DNA from 4 places in the Methylobacterium sp. M6A4_1b genome. Region 3 is predicted to be linked to each of the others. Evidence: predicted binding sites of a transcription regulator. Region 3 holds the regulator's gene; each other region holds the start of a gene.
The links. The regulator LexA, encoded in region 3, represses DNA repair genes until DNA is damaged. The targets are predictions, from matches to a motif close to TGTTCNNNNTGTGTTCNG.
Positions count from the first base shown of each region.

Region 1 (3,899 bases), on a different contig from region 3:
CCTCCGCCACGGGGTTGGCGAGACGCTGCAGGGCGGCGGCCGCGCTCTCCATGCCGGTGTAGTGCAGGATGAGGAGGTCGACCGGACCGGAGCGGCGGTCGCCGTGGTTCGGCGACGGGTGGACGCTGGTGGCGACGGGACTCTCGGGCGTCGGTTTCACGTGAGGCCCCGCTCGGTGCTGATCCGGTCATAGGCGGCGTTGATGGCCGCGAGCCGGCGGGTGGCGATGGCCACCGCCTCCGGCGGCAGGCCGCGCGCGATGGCCCGGTCGGGATGGTTCTCCCGCACCAGGGCTCGGTGGGCGGCCTTCAGTCCGGCATCGTCGACGTCGTGATCGAGGCCGAGCACGAGGTAGGGATCGTCGGAGAGGCGGACGTGCCGTGCGGCGATGCGGCGGAACGCGGCCTCGTCGTAGCCGAAGGTCTCCGCCACGGCGCGCAGGTAGCGCTCCTCCGCCTCGTGGATGGCGCCATCGGCCTTGGCGATGTGGAACAGGCCGTCGAGGACGTCCTCCAGCAGGGCCGGCTCGTCGTGGAAGGTGTTGGCCAGCTGCCGGGCATAGGCCTCGAAGCCGTTCGCTGTACCCTTGGCGAGGTCGAACAGGCGCTGCACGCCGGGCCGGGCTCGCTCGTCCACCTGCACCACCTTGGCGAAGGCCTCGACCTCCGCCGGCGTCACCACGCCGTCGGATTTGGCCATCTTGGCGGCGAGCGCCACGAGGCCGGTGGTGAAGACCACGTCGCGCGGCGTGGCGCCGAACAGCGCGCCCTCGCGGTCGACCAGGAAGTGCCCGGCCACGCCGCCGACGAGGCCGCCGAGGGGACCGCCGATGGCGAGGCCGAGGCCGGCGCCTCCGAGCTTGCCCCAGATGCCCACGCTCATCGCGAGGCCCCGCGGACGCTGGGAACGGTGCAGGAGGGGACAAGCGGCATGGGCGGTATCGACAAGGGTGGGATCGACTTCGGCACGAAAACGAAGCGCGTCCTTACACCGGACGGCTCCGTTTCGGCGAGGGGCGATCGCTCGGGTCGCCTTGGCCCCTCAGCGCCGGGCGCAGAGGCCGACCAGTCCCTGGCTCTCGGCGGGACAGGCCGCGCTCAAGGTTCCGTCGGCGCCCGCCGTCACGATGGCGCTTCCCCCCTTCAGGCACAGGGCCGAGGCGAGGATCTCGGTGCCCTCGCAGGTGATCGCGCAGCCCGAGGCCGGGCAGGTGTCCTGGCGCACCACCCGGAACGGGGATGCGGGCGCGGCCGCCGCGAGGGCGGCCTGGCCGGCCTCTCCCCTGGAACCCGCCGGTCCGCGCTCGCCGGCAGTCCCCTTCGGGCCGGTCTCACCCTTTGGGCCGGCCTCACCCCTGGGTCCGACTTCCCCCTTGGGGCCTGCCTCGCCTCGGGCGCCCGTCTCGCCCTTCGGGCCGGCCTCGCCTCTGGCCCCGGTGTCGCCTTTCGGTCCCTGAGGACCGGGCAGGCCGGCGACGCCCTGAGGCCCGGCGGGGCCGGTCTCGCCCTTGTCGCCGGTCTCGCCCTTCGGACCGGGCTGGCCGGCAGGGCCGCAATTGGCGATGGCCGCCTCGCGCTCGTCCTCGCCGGCCTTCAGGGTGGCGATGCAGTTGGTGGGCACGTAGGGCAGACGGAAAACGAAGCGGCCCCGGCTGTCGGCGATGATCGAGATGTCCTCGTCGAGCACCACCACGGTGCCGGCCTTGCGCACGCTGCCCGAGATGCGCAGGTCTCCGTTCTCGAAGCGGGCATCGTAGACCTGGATCGGCTGCGACGCGGCCTGGGGCCCGCGTGCCTTTGGTGCCGCCGCCCTGGGCGCCTCGCCCCTGGGCTGAGCCGCCGGCTGCGCCGCAGCGGGGAGCCCTCCCGCGACGGGGATCAGGCCCGACAGGACCACGAGGGCACGAGCGAGACGCATGGAGTTCTCCCGGCTGATCCGCGTCTGCTGCGCGGCAGGTGGGGAGTGCTGCCCTGCCGTCGCCACAGGGTCAAGGGTGACGGCCCCACCGCCCCGGCGCCTGCCGTCCACAGGCGTCCACAGCCTTCCACAGGCCAAGTCCCTGATTTCAGATGAAATCTTGGAGAGCCCTGGAAACCGATTGAGTATGTTCCTGTTTTGTTCTTAGCATAGCGGGATGGAGCGGAGCCGATGAGACAGAGCCCTGAAGACCCTCCCGATGCGGACGTCGAGACCCTGCCTTTGGACCGACCGAGCGTGGAGGCGCCTTCTCCCGACGCCGGTCCCTTGGATCTGGCGGTCCTGCGCGACCTGGTGGCCGGCCGCGGGGGCGCGTCGGTCCTACGGGGCGCCCTTCCGCTGGGCATCCACGACATCGATTCGCGCCTCGCACAGGGTGGCCTCGCCCTCGGGCAGTTGCACGAGATCGCCCCGGCCCAGGCGGGGGACGAGCCGGCGGCCCTCGGCTTCGCCCTCGCCCTGGTGGCGCGCCACCTCGGCCGGGTGCGCGGCGAGGCCCTGCTGGTGGCGGGCCAGGGCCACCCCCTCCCCTACGGGCACGGCCTGGCCGGCCTCGGCCTCGACCCCGGACGGCTCCTGCTGTTCGAGGTCGCCAGCGACGGCGACGCTTATCGGGCCCTAGAGGAATCCCTGCGCGCGCAGGGACTGGCCGCCGTGGCGGGACTCGTCGACGCCGCCCTGCCCCTGACCCAGAGCCGCCGGCTTCACCTCGCGGCCGGGCGGACCGACCTCCTCCTCCTCGTCCTGCGGCCATCGGAGGCGGAGAGCCCCAACGTGGCAGCGACCCGCTGGCGGATCGCCGCCGGCAAGGCCCTGCGCGACCGCTTCGGCTGCATCGAGCGGCCGTGCTGGCAGGTGACCCTCGACCGAAGCCGCAATGGGCGGACCGGACACTGGCTTCTGGAATGGGATCATGCCGCGCATCGTTTCGGTCTGGCTGGAGCATTGGCCGGTCACGCGGCTGAGGCGGTCGAACGGGTCCAGCGCTCGGGATGACGGCCCCGTGGTCGTGGCCGCGATGGAGGCCAGCGGCCTGCGCCTGGTCGCGGTGGACGCCGCTGCCCGCGCCCTCGGCCTCGAACCCGGCGAAACCCTGGCCCGAGCCCGCGCGCGGATCGGCACGCCCGTTTCCGTCCATCCCGCCGACCCGGAAGCGGATGACGCCGCCCTGCACCGGCTCTGCCTCTGGGCCAAGCGCTACACCCCGGTCGTCGCCCCTTACGGCCCGGCGGAGGGCGGAGATGGATTCTTCCTCGACATCGCGGGGGCGAGCCACCTGTTCGGCGGGGAGGCGCCGCTGCTGGAGGATCTCGCCCGGCGTTTGTCCGAAGGCGCGATCCCGGCGCGGATCGCGCTCGCCGACACGCCCGCCTGCGCCTTCGCCCTGGCGCGTCACGGCGGGGGCGGCCTGGTGGCACCCGGATGCAACGGGGAGGCCCTGCGGGCCCTGCCGGTCTCGGCCCTGCGCCTCGATCCCGGCACGGCGCAGGCCCTGGCCCGCCTCGGCCTGCGCCGGATCGGCGACCTCGCCGCCGCGCCCCGCGCGCCCCTGGCCCGGCGCTTCGGCGAGACCCTGCTGCTCCGCCTCGACCAGGCCCTCGGCCACCGTCCGGAGCCCCTCGTCTCGGCGGAGGACCCGCGCGACTTCGAAGCCGCGCGCGGCTTCCTCGAGCCGATCGGCCGGCCGGAGACCATCGTCGCCACGGCCACGCGCCTGATGGAGGGGTTGGCCCCGCGGCTGGAGGCGGCCGGCCTCGGCGCCCGGGCTTTGCGGCTGTCCCTGACCCGCGTCGACGGGGTGGTGCGAACCCTCGACCTCGGGATGAGCCTGCCGACCCGCTGCCCGGCCCAGCTCGGGCGCCTGTTGACCCTTCGCCTCGACCGCCTCGGCCCGGCCCTCGATGCCGGCTTCGGCTTCGAGA
Region 1 covers NZ_JBKEZQ010000001.1:69,360-73,258, forward strand. The annotation lists gene ACLBWX_RS00335 (N-acetylmuramoyl-L-alanine amidase) at 1-160, opposite strand, end outside; gene ACLBWX_RS00340 (TerB family tellurite resistance protein) at 157-882, opposite strand; gene ACLBWX_RS00345 (collagen-like protein) at 1,042-1,917, opposite strand; gene ACLBWX_RS00350 (ImuA family protein) at 2,149-2,973, shown strand; gene ACLBWX_RS00355 (Y-family DNA polymerase) at 2,891-3,899, shown strand, end outside.
Region 1: a site for LexA is predicted at 2,106-2,123, ahead of ACLBWX_RS00350 (ImuA family protein). Genes of this name have one in related genera too.

Region 2 (3,899 bases), on a different contig from region 3:
GCAGGGCCTCGGCGTAGAACTGCTCGGTCCGGCCCGTCGCCGGGACCTGGGTCGTCAGCACGAACTGCCGGATCGACAGGTCCTCGATGGCGAGGTCGCGCCGCAGGGCGGCCGAGAGTCCGCGCGCGGGCAGCAGGATCGCCTCGCCGTCGGTGACGGGGAGCTTGACCTCGGCCCGGCCGACCCGCGTCTCGGTGAAACGGATCTCGCCCTTCAGGAGGGGCGCCAGGGCGACCTCGGCCTTGATACCCTGGAGGTCGATCTGAGGCTGGTCGAGAGACGGGTTCGGGGCGGTGCCGGGTCCGAGACGCAGCCGGTCGAGCTTGAGGCGCGGGGAGGGCAGGAGCCGCAGGCCGATGCGGCCCTCGGTCTGCGCCTCGATCCCGAGGGAGCGCGCGATCGTCCGGTCGACCGTGCCGCGATAGCCCTCCCAGGCCACGAAGGGCGGAACGGCGAGTGCCGCGACGAGGAGCAGGATGACGGCGCCCGCCAGCGCGGTCAGGATGTCACGCACCGTCTCTGTTCCGCCTCGTCATCCGGGCCGGGACCCGCTTGCCGGCGGGCATAGCACAGGGAACGCCGGAGCGCGCCAGTGCCCCGCCTGACGCGTCCGCTACCCGGAGGGCGAGGCTTCAGCGACGGCCCGGAACGATGATCGGGGCCACTGGCGCGCTCGGCCGGAACAGGTCGCTCCGCTGGATCTGCATCCGGGACTGGTTGGTGTCGAACTGCTGCCGCTGCTCGATGCCGCGCAGTTCGCTGCGGTTCGACAGGCGCTCGTTGGTGGCGTTGAGGCTGTCGACGCCCCGCGACGAGACCTGGGCGAGGGCCGGACCCGCGGCGAGAACGCCGAGGCCGGCGAGGATAAGGGCGGGGGAGCGATGCATGGCGGCGTCCTTGTCGGGTGCAGTGTGATGGCATGATCTGGTGAGACGACTCGCCGGTGGGAAGGCGGGTTCCCGAAGCTGGATCTCCTCCGAGCCTGCGTGAGACCGCCGCATCGATTATCGGCAGAGAGGCCGGGGCGACAGAGGGTTGCCGGTTTCGGTTCCCGCCTGCCGAAGTCTGTGCCTGCGAAAGTCTGTGCCTGCGAAAGTCCGTACCTGGCGGACCGCGCTGCCCGAGGCCAAGGCATGGCGTGCCAGGGGCGTCCGAAATTGGGTCTCCGATATCATCCAAGCCGGGGCCGGGCGTCAGCGGGAACGCCCGCGACCCTCGACGCCGTTCGCGTTTTGGTCCAGGGATGCGCGATGACTCAACGCTTCGACGCGGCCGGCCCCACCGCCTCCGACGCCGCCCCGACCTCCATCGCCGCCCGTGCCATGGCCTCCCTGCGGCCACAGGGCTCGCCCTACCTCGAAGGGCTGAACGCCGAGCAGCGCCGCGCCGTCGAGGCGACGGACGGGCCGGTCCTCGTGCTGGCCGGGGCCGGGACCGGCAAGACCCGGGTGCTGACGACGCGCATCGCTCACCTGATCGCCACCGGCAAGGCGCGGCCCTTCGACATCCTCTCGGTGACCTTCACCAACAAGGCCGCCCGCGAGATGAAGCACCGCATCGGCGGGCTCATCGGGCCGGCCGGCGAGGGCATGCCCTGGCTCGGCACCTTCCATTCCATCGGCACCAAGATCCTGCGCCGCCACGCCGAACTCGTCGGCCTGCGCTCGGACTTCACCATCCTCGGCATGGACGACCAACTGCGCCTGATGAAGCAGGTCATCGTCGACCAGAACATCGACGAGAAGCGCTGGCCGGCGCGCGCCCTGTCCTCGGCCATCGACGGCTGGAAGAATCGCGGCCTCCTGCCCGAGCAGGTGCCGCCGGGCGAGGCGCAGGCCTTCGCCTTCGGCAAGGGCGGTGCCCTCTACGCCGCCTACCAGGCCCGGCTCCTGACCCTCAACGCCGCCGATTTCGGCGATCTCCTGCTGCTCTGCCTGAAGCTCTGGCGGGAGAACCCGGACGTGCTGGAGAACTACCAGCAGCGCTTCCGCTACATCCTCGTGGACGAGTACCAGGACACGAACGTCGCCCAGTACCTCTGGCTGCGGCTGCTGGCCCAGGGCCACCGCAACGTCGCCTGCGTCGGCGACGACGACCAGTCGATCTACGGCTGGCGCGGCGCCGAGGTCGACAACATCCTGCGCTTCGAGCACGACTTCCCCGGTGCCGTAGTGGTCCGCCTGGAGCGGAACTACCGCTCCACCGGCCACATCCTCGCCGCCGCCTCCGGCCTGATCGCGAAGAACGAGGGGCGGCTCGGCAAGACGCTCCGGACGGAGGACGTGCCCGGCGAGAAGGTGACCGTGTCGGGCGCCTGGGATTCCGAGGAGGAAGCGCGTCAGGTCGCCGAGGCGATCGAGAGCCTCCAGGCCAAGCAGCATCCCCTGTCGGAGATCGCCGTGCTCGTGCGCATCTCGGCCCAGATGCGCGAGATCGAGGACCGCTTCGTCCAGCTCGGCCTGCCCTACCGGGTCATCGGCGGCCCGCGCTTCTACGAGCGCGCCGAGATCCGCGACGCGCTCGCCTACCTGCGCGTCACCGCCAACCCCTCGGACGACCTCGCCTTCGAGCGGATCTTCAACACGCCGAAGCGGGGTCTCGGCGACGCCACCCTGCAGGCCCTGCACGCCTACGCCCGGGCCGAGCGGGTGCCCCTGCTCCAGGCGGCCCGCCTCGTCGTGGAGACCGACGAGCTGAAGCCCCGCGCCCGCTCCGGCGTGCGCGCCCTCGTCGAGAGTTTTTCGCGGTGGTCCCGGCTGGTCGGCACCCAGCCGCATCCCGAGGTGGCCCAGACCATCCTGGAGGAATCCGGCTACACCGAGATGTGGCAGAAGGAGAAGTCGGCCGACGCCGCCGGGCGCCTGGAGAACCTCAAGGAGTTCGTGCGCTCCATGGAGGAGTTCCCGGACCTCGCCGCCTTCCTCGAGCACGTCTCGCTCGTCATGGAGGCCAGCGAGCAGGAGGGGGCCGACCGGGTCTCGCTGATGACGCTCCACGCCGCCAAGGGGCTGGAATTCGACACCGTGTTCCTGCCGGGCTGGGAGGACGGCCTGTTCCCGAACCAGCGGGCGCTCGACGAGAGCGGCCGCGCCGGCCTGGAGGAGGAGCGCCGCCTCGCCCATGTGGGCTTGACCCGGGCCCGCAAGCGCGCCAAGCTGTCCTTCGCGGTCAACCGGCGCATCCACGGCCTCTGGTCCTCCACGGTGCCGAGCCGCTTCATCGACGAGTTGCCCGAGGGCAGCGTCGACGTGATCGACGCGCCTGCCCACTTCTCGGCCGGGGCCTCGCGCTTCGACCGCAACCCGACGCCCTTCGGCTCGTCCTACGGCACGCCCGGCTGGCAGCGGGCCCAGGCCAACACCGCCCAGTCCGGCAACGCCAACGGCTACGGGGTCGGCAATCGGTCGCCCGCCAGCCGGGGCGGCCCGCGCCAGATCGAGGGCGAGCTCATCGCCAAGTCGACGGGCGCGCCGTCCGCCTTCAGCGTCGACATGCGGGTGTTCCACACCAAGTTCGGCCCCGGCACCGTCGCGGGTGTGGACGGCAACAAGCTGACCGTTGATTTCGACAAGGCCGGCCGGAAGATGGTCCTCGACAGCTTCATCCAGGCGGCCTGATCGCGGGGCGCCGGAGGCTGCGGAGGGCGTCGCGCGAATGCGGACTGCGTCTTCTACGACACAGCGCCCGACAATCGGTCGCGCCGACGGATTCGCTCCCGCAGCGCAGCATCCGCGCAGACTTTTTACATCATTCCCAAGAATAGTTGCTGTCACGCCCCTGTCGCGCCCGGCGCGGCATGGTGCGTGCAACGCGAATTCCTGCGGTCAATCTGGATCGCGTCGGGAATCCACAGGCTTGATGGACCCGCCCGGAACTCGAAGGCGGTCTCCGGATTGGCT
Region 2 covers NZ_JBKEZQ010000010.1:78,768-82,666, reverse strand. The annotation lists gene ACLBWX_RS12210 (AsmA family protein) at 1-514, opposite strand, end outside; gene ACLBWX_RS12205 (hypothetical protein) at 633-887, opposite strand; gene ACLBWX_RS12200 (ATP-dependent helicase) at 1,251-3,617, shown strand.
Region 2: a site for LexA is predicted at 1,223-1,240, ahead of ACLBWX_RS12200 (ATP-dependent helicase). Genes of this name have one in related genera too.

Region 3 (3,899 bases):
GAGCCGGACGGGCTCCTCGGGCCGAGCTTCCAGATGTCGTTCGGTGCGGTCGCCGGCCTGATCGCCTGCGCACCGCTGATCGGCGGCCGCGCGCTGCGACGCGAAGGTATCGGCCTGCTGCCCCGAACCTTCGCCCTGGTGACCACGGCGATTGTCGGCACCTTGGCAACGACTCTCGTCGCCCAGATCGCCACCGCGCCCTTCGCGACGTATCATTTCCAGACGATCCAACCCTTCGGGCTCGTGGGTAACGCGCTCACGCTGCCGCTGGTCTCGCTGGCCGTGATGCCGTCGGCCGTCCTCGGCATCCTCGCCTATCCCTTTGCCCTGGATCAGCCGGTCTGGTGGGCGATGGGCCTCGCCGTGCGAGGAATGCTGACGATCTCCACTTGGATCGCAGCCTTCGGGAACGCGGTCGTGGTGATCCCGGCATTCGGCGCGGGCGCTCTCTGTCTCATGGCATCCGCGTTGATCTTATTGACCCTCCCGGCCTCGTCGTTGCGCTGGCTCGGCCTGCTTCCGGCGGCAATCGGCATTGCCTGTGCGGCCACCCCGGAACGCTCCGACATCTACATCGATCGCGAGGGGGCGGGTGCGGCGATCCGGGACCTCAGCGGGCGGCTCGCCACCTTGGGTAGGCCCCCGTCTTTCGTCCTCGGACAGTGGCTGAAGGCCGATGGCGACGGCCGCAGGGTGGAGGACGTCCCGGCTTTTCAAGGCGCGCGCTGCGACCGCCTCGGCTGCACCCTGATCACGCCCGATGGTCGTGCGCTTGCGCTGACCACCGACAAGCGCGCAATCGGGGAGGATTGCGCCAGGGCAGAGATCCTGATTTCTCGGCAATCCGCCCCGACGGGCTGCGCCGCGTCGATCATCGTCGACCGGAATTTCCTACAGTCGCACGGCGCGACGTCGGTTCGCCTCGCCCGCGATGGCCCGGCACTCGCGACGGCCAAGCGTCCCGGCGACCTCGTCCCCTGGCGCGCGAATTCGTCGAGAAAGCCGACGGAAGCGCTGCCGACGAAAGCGGGCCCGCCGATCCTTCCGACGCCGCGAGCGGCGCCGGACCCCACTGCCGATCCATCGGATCCGCCCGGTGACGAACCGGGCGGCGACAGCCTTCAGTAGCGACGCACCAGGCTGACGAGGCGTCCCTGGATCTGCACCCGGTCCGGGCCGAGCACACGCGTTTCGTAGGCTGGGTTCGCGGCTTCAAGAGCGATGGACGAGCCACGCCGACGCAGGCGCTTCAGGGTCGCCTCCTCATCGTCGATGAGCGCGACGATAATGTCTCCGGTATTGGCGGTGTCCTGCTTGCGGATGACCACGAGGTCACCGTCGAGAATCCCTGCCTCGATCATCGAATCACCCCGCACTTCCAGGGCGTAATGTTCGCCGCCGGCCAGGAAATCCGGCGACATCGTCACCGAGTGACTCTGCTCCTGGATGGCCGAGATCGGCGTGCCGGCCGCGATCCGGCCCATCACCGGGATGGTCACCGCCCGACCGCTTTCGTCGGTGGCCTGCGTTGTCGGCAGGCGGGACACCGAAGCACCCGCCGGCAAGCCCTTGCCCTTGCCGCCTTCGACCACGCTCGGCGTGAAGCGGCGCACCTCGGGAGCGGGACCGGCGCGCGACGCGCCCGCGTTGCCATTCAGGCTCTCCGGCATGCGGATCACCTCGATGGCGCGCGCCCGGTTCGGCAACCGGCGCAGGAAGCCACGCTCCTCGAGAGCTGTGATCAGGCGATGGATGCCCGATTTCGACTTTAAGTCGAGAGCGTCCTTCATCTCGTCGAACGACGGAGGAACGCCGCTCTCGCGCATCCGAAGCTGGATGAACTGGAGCAGGTCCAGCTGCTTACGCGTCAACATGCGGGACACTCTTCGTTAACGCCACGGAACGCGGCGGGTGGCACCAGAAACAAACCACGAACACATTAAACGTTCCGTAAGTGTTCTGCAAGGGTTCCTGTCGAGAGCCGCCGGGATGTTGGGAAGGGCCGACAGTGTGCTCCGGGCAGCACGCAGCCCGGACGATACCTGCCCCGCATGCGGCCAGGACCGGGCCAGATCGGAAGCGGCCGGTCTGGGATGACGGTGCGCTGGGCGCTACGACGTCCGGGTCCGGCCGCCCCTGGGCTTCGCTCCGGAGGCTTCGCCACCCCCAGCGTTCGAAGCGCGGGGATCCCGCCAGAAAGTGTCGAACAGCCGTTGCATGGCGCGCGCGTTCTCCTGCTGTACTTCCAGGCCCGTCTGGAACATCTGCTGCATCACGTCGAAGGGGGCGTCCGCAGCGGCCTTGTCCGGCACATCGGCCCCTGTTCGCGACGGAGCGGTGAGCCGGGGTGGTGCCGGACGGGCTCGCACCTGGGGCGGCGAGGGCGCAGGACTCGCCGCGGTGGCGCCCGACTTCAGAAACGCCTCCATCATCTCCGACCAGGCGTTGGGTGGAAAGCCGAAGGGGTTCGTCTCGGCGCGCGGGGGTGGCGCGGGCGGAGGTGCCTGATTCATCATGACGTGGACGATCCCCGCCACCACCATACCGGCCATGACCGGCAGCATCTGCTTCAGGGCCGGCATCGCGACGCCGCTCACGGTCGCCGCCTGCTGCAGCACGGCCTGGCTGAGATGCGGCGAGCCGAAGAGCTGCTTGACCAGCATGTCCATCTGCGGCGTCGCGCTCGGTACCGTGGGCGGAGTCGGCCCCACGAGATTGAAAAGCTGGGCGAAGCCGGTGGGATCGTACGCGACGTTGCGCTGCAGGCCCATTGTCAGGGCCGGCATCAGAGCCTCCATCGCACGCAGGCTCTGGTCCGGCGACAGGCCGAACTGCCGTCCGAGTCCCTGCGCATTGGCGCCCGCCTGCGCCTGGAGAATGTCGAAAAGATTGAACATGGCGGCCTCGCGGACGAACAGCGGCTTTCCCGGCTATCGACCCGGGGCGCGCCCCGCGAATTCTGTCGCATCCGGGTAGCACTGACCAGCCCAGGCGCCTCATGACTGCCCGATTCCGCGCCGACGGGAGCCCGCATCAACCTGTTTCTTGACCCGGATCCGCCGATGCGCTTCTCCGCGCCCCTGCTCGAGGCGCGCCTTGTGCGCCGCTACAAGCGCTTCCTGGCCGACATGGAGCTGTCGGATGGTTCCCTGGTCACCGCCCATTGCCCCAATCCCGGAGCGATGCTGGGCCTTGCTGTTCCGGGTACGCGCGCCCTCCTGTCGGAGACACGCAGCCCGACGCGCAAACTCGCTTTCTCCTGGGAATTGGTGGAAGCGGACCTACCCGGCGGGAGGCAATGGGTGGGCATCAACACGATGCGGCCGAACGCCCTGGTGGCGGAGGCCTTCGCCGACGGCAGCCTGCCGGCGCTCGGCGGCTACGCCGTCCTGCGCCCGGAGGTCCGCTACGCGCAAGCCAGCCGGGTCGACTTCCTCGCCACGGGTGAGGGACTGCCGCCATACCACGTCGAGGTGAAGAACTGCCACCTGATGCGCAGGGCCGGCCTCGCGGAGTTCCCGGATTGTGTCGCCGCTCGCAGCGCCCGGCACATGGCGGACCTGGCTGCGGTCGTGGAGGCGGGGGGCCGCGCGATGGTCGTCATCGTGGTGCAGATGTGGGCCGACCGCTTCGACGTGGCCCGGGATCTCGACCCAGCCTTCGACCGGGCGTTCCAGGCCGCACGGTCCGCTGGCGTCGCCGTACACGCCCATCGCTGCCGCGTCGGCCCCGGCGGGATCACCATCGCCGCTGCGATCCCGGTTCTGTAGGACGCTGGTCTCGGCGGAAGCCGGTTTGGGCGGTGGGGGAACGGCGCGCCGTCAGGCCGCCCGTTCGAAGATCAGGTTGAGGCGCGTACGGGCGATCCGGCGATAGCCGTGCTGTTCCAGCAAGGCCGG
Region 3 covers NZ_JBKEZQ010000017.1:23,873-27,771, reverse strand. The annotation lists gene ACLBWX_RS16275 (ComEC/Rec2 family competence protein) at 1-1,128, shown strand, start outside; gene lexA (transcriptional repressor LexA) at 1,122-1,874, opposite strand; gene ACLBWX_RS16265 (DUF937 domain-containing protein) at 2,112-2,897, opposite strand; gene sfsA (DNA/RNA nuclease SfsA) at 3,063-3,770, shown strand; gene ACLBWX_RS16255 (FkbM family methyltransferase) at 3,822-3,899, opposite strand, start outside.

Region 4 (3,899 bases), on a different contig from region 3:
TGCGGCGCTTCCACGGCGCTGCGAACGGCACGATGGTCTCGACTCCGTCCCTGGAGCGCGATCTCGCCGCGCGTGGTTTCGCAAACCTGATGCGCTGGACGCGCGGCGTCGACACCGACCTGTTCCACCCCCGCGTCGAGGGAACACCGGAGCCGGCCGACCTCGCCGGACTGCCCCGCCCGATCTTCCTGTCGGTCGGCAGGCTGGCGGTCGAAAAGAACCTCGAGGCGTTCCTGCGCCTCGACCTGCCCGGCACCAAGGTCGTCGTCGGTGACGGTCCGGACAGGGCCCGCCTCGCGGCGCTCGCGCCCGAAGCGCGCTTTCTCGGGACCCGGACGGGCGCCAACCTCGCGGCCCTCTATGCCGGTGCCGATGCCTTCGTATTTCCGAGCCTGACCGACACCTTCGGCATCGTACTCCTCGAAGCCCTGGCCTGCGGCGTACCCGTTGCCGCCTTTCCGGTGACCGGTCCCCTCGACGTCATCGGGCGGACCGGTGCCGGCATCCTTGACCAGGACCTGAGAAGCGCTGCCCTCGCCGCCCTGGACATTCCACGGGCGCGCTGCCGCAGCGAGGCCCTGCGGTACACCTGGGCGGAGAGCGCACGCCAATTCTACGACAACATCGCCCGCGCGCATGGCACCGCGCCAGTGCGGCTCCGGACGAACGGCAAGACCCCGCGGGGCGTCGCCGAGCTCGGCTGAGGCGTGGTCAGCTAAAACGTGGACCGGACGCACGTCGCGCGCTAGGGGATCGGCTTGCCCCCTCCCCCGGATTCCGCCCGATGCCGCCGTTCGACCCGCGTTTGGCCGAGACCTACCCGGCGGTCATCGGCTGCGACGAGGTCGGGCGCGGCGCCCTCTGTGGCCCCGTGATGGTCGCGGCGGTGTGGTTTGAGCCCGCCGCGCTTCTACCCGGTCTGCTCGGCCGCCTCGACGATAGCAAGCGCCTCAAGGCGGCCGAGCGCGAGGCGCTGGCGCCGATGATCCGGGCACAGGCCCGCGTCGCCGTGGCGGCGGGCTCGCGCGCGCTGGTGGATCGGATCAACGTGCGCGCCGCCACCCTTGATGCGATGCGGCGGGCGGTCCTCGCACTCGGCCTCGACGCACCCGTCTGGGTCGACGGCCGCGACCCGGTACCGGGCCTCGCCCTCCCCGGCCTCGCGGTGATTGGCGGCGACCGACTGGTGCCGCAGATCGCGGCCGCCTCCATCGTCGCCAAGACCCTGCGCGACGCTCTGATGCGGCGCCTCGCCCGGCGCTACCCGGATTACGGTTGGGCCAGCAATGTCGGTTACGGCACGCGCACCCATCTCGCCGGCCTCGCGAGCCGGGGCCGGTCACCCCATCACCGCCTCAGCTTCACCCGCGCCTACGACCTCAGAACAGGCTCAGCTGGTCCGTCGGAACCCTGAACAGGTCGGTGCGCAGTCGCCTCCGCACCTCCGGATAGCCGAGGCGCTGCCGGGCCAGGCGCATGCGCTGGCGAATCAGGTCGGCATAGGCTCCGGTACCGGTCATCCGCGTGCCGAACGCGGCATCGTAGGCGCGCCCGCCCCTGGCGGCGCGGACCAACGACATGACGTGCCGCTGGCGCCCCGGGTAGTGCTCGGCAAACCAGTCGTTGACCAGGACATCGAGCTCGAGGGGCAAACGCAGGAGCACATGGCTCGCCTCCACGGCACCGAGGTCACGGGCCCGGGCGAGGATGGCCTCGACCTCGTGATCGTTCAGCGAGGGGATGATCGGCGCGGCGATGACCATCACGGGAATGCCTGCCGCGCTCAGGCGTCCGATCGCTTCGAGGCGTTTTTCCGGGTGCGGCGCCCGCGGTTCGAGCCGCCGTGCCAGCGCCGGGTCGAGCGTCGTCACGGAGACCGCCACCTTCACCAGTCCGTCCCGCGCCAGGTCTTTGAGAAGGTCGAGGTCGCGCACGACGAGGTTCGACTTCGTGACGATTCCCACCGGGTGGCGGAAGCGCGCAAGGACCTCCAGCACCGCGCGCGTGACGCGATGCTCCCGCTCGATCGGCTGATAGGGATCGGTGGCAGTGCCGAGGGCGATGGTCGCAGGGCTGTAGCCCGGCGCGGACAGCTCCCGTTCGAGCAAGGCGCCGGCATTCACCTTCCGAAACAGCTTGGTCTCGAAATCGAGACCGGGCGAGAGGCCCACATACGCATGGTTCGGCCGCGCGAAGCAGTAGACGCAACCATGCTCACAGCCGCGGTAGGGATTGATCGACCGATCGAAGGAGATGTCGGGCGAGGTGTTGCGGGTGATGAGCGTGCGAGCATGCTCCGTCGTCACCTCGGTCCGGGAAGGGGCTGCAGCCTCGATCCCGGACCACCCGTCGTCGAAGGCCTCCCGCTGCGCTGCTTCGTATCGCCCGCTCGGATTGGCCGTGGCACCCCGGCCTCGCCGCTCGGCCGGCCGCGGCGTCGTCTCGCCCAAGCGTCGCGCCGGTTCCAGGCCGGACGGGATCGTACGAGAGACGTCTGCAGGCATGACCCAAATTCATCGAAGCGGCGGCAAAAGAACATATCACGAACACGGAAGGCACGGGGTGCTAAAATTTCAGGCAGACCCCGCGTCTCTCAGCATTTCTACCCGCCTGCCCACGGCGCTTTGCCGTGAGATGGCTTTGCGCGACGCAAAAATGCGGTATGCGCGCGCATGCTTTCGGCTCTCATCTCAGTGACCCGGCCCGCCGACCCCGATGCCGTCGATCAACTCGCCGATACCCTCGGTGCTCTGGTGGCGGGTGTCGCGGCGGGGCTCGTCGGCGACGCGGTGATCATCGTGCCCGCGGCGAACCCGGCCATCGAGACGGTCGCCGAGGCGACCGGCGCCAAGGTCTTGCTGCGCGGACGCGGATCGTCGCCCTGGTCGACGGGTGCGAAGGCCGCCCGGCGGGACTGGGTCCTCTGTCTGGAGGCCGGCGACGTCCCGGCCGAGGGCTGGATCCGTCTTCTCGACCGCTTCATCGGCACCGCTCGGCCGGAGGTCTCTCTGGCCCGCCTGCGGCGGCCTCACACCGGCCTGCCCGCCCGGATCGCCGCACAGGGGGAAAGCGTGATCGGCGTGAACGCACCGCGGCCCGGCGATCTCGTCAGGCGCGATCGCCTTCTTGCCGGCCCGAAGTTCCCCCACCGCCTGAAGGCCCGTCGGCTATCCGCGCGCCTCGATCGGGCGTGAGATTAGGCGGTGAACCAAGGCGTCGGCTCGTATCGGCGTCGGGCGCGCCGCCGCTGGCCTCATACCGTCATGGAGTGGACGCGGTGCGACGCGCAACCATCCGACCCGAACCGCTTCGCAAGCGTAGCCGGACAGACGGAAAGAGTGCCGGCACTCTCTGCCGCGGGACCGCTCGCGGCGCCAGCAGGCACCCGGCCACCAGGAACGCCGTGGCGCCGAGAAGGGCTCCGACGATCGTATCCGCTAAGTAGTGACTGCCGTGAACCGGGGTTGCGGCGAGCATCGCCAGATTGAGCGCCACTGCGAACCATCGCACAACCGGTATCGACCAAGCCGACATCATGAACACCAGCGCTGCGGCGGCGTGCCAGGATGGGAAGGTAACGACACGCAGATCGGGAAAGTCCGGCAGGTTGGCAGGGAGCACCGCTTGGCGGAGCCATCGCACTGGGGCCGTCGCTCCATCGGTGAAGGCGACGGAGATACCGGCGTGCCGCTGCGGGTCCATATCGTGGAAATCATAGGCGCCGATTGCCGGCAGGAACGTCGCGACAAGACAGACGAAGGCAAACGAGAGCGGGAGTGCCACCTGGAGATTGCCGAAGCTCCAGAAATCCTTTCGCGCGATGTGAAGGACGGTGATGACCAGCGGCTGGAACCAGATCGACTCGTATGCCGCCCGAAGCAGTGCGTGCACCCAGGCAT
Region 4 covers NZ_JBKEZQ010000002.1:374,234-378,132, forward strand. The annotation lists gene ACLBWX_RS03820 (glycosyltransferase family 4 protein) at 1-704, shown strand, start outside; gene ACLBWX_RS03825 (ribonuclease HII) at 785-1,414, shown strand; gene ACLBWX_RS03830 (PA0069 family radical SAM protein) at 1,380-2,504, opposite strand; gene ACLBWX_RS03835 (hypothetical protein) at 2,673-3,194, shown strand; gene ACLBWX_RS03840 (phosphatase PAP2 family protein) at 3,262-3,899, opposite strand, start outside.
Region 4: a site for LexA is predicted at 2,532-2,549, ahead of ACLBWX_RS03830 (PA0069 family radical SAM protein). Genes of this name have one in related genera too.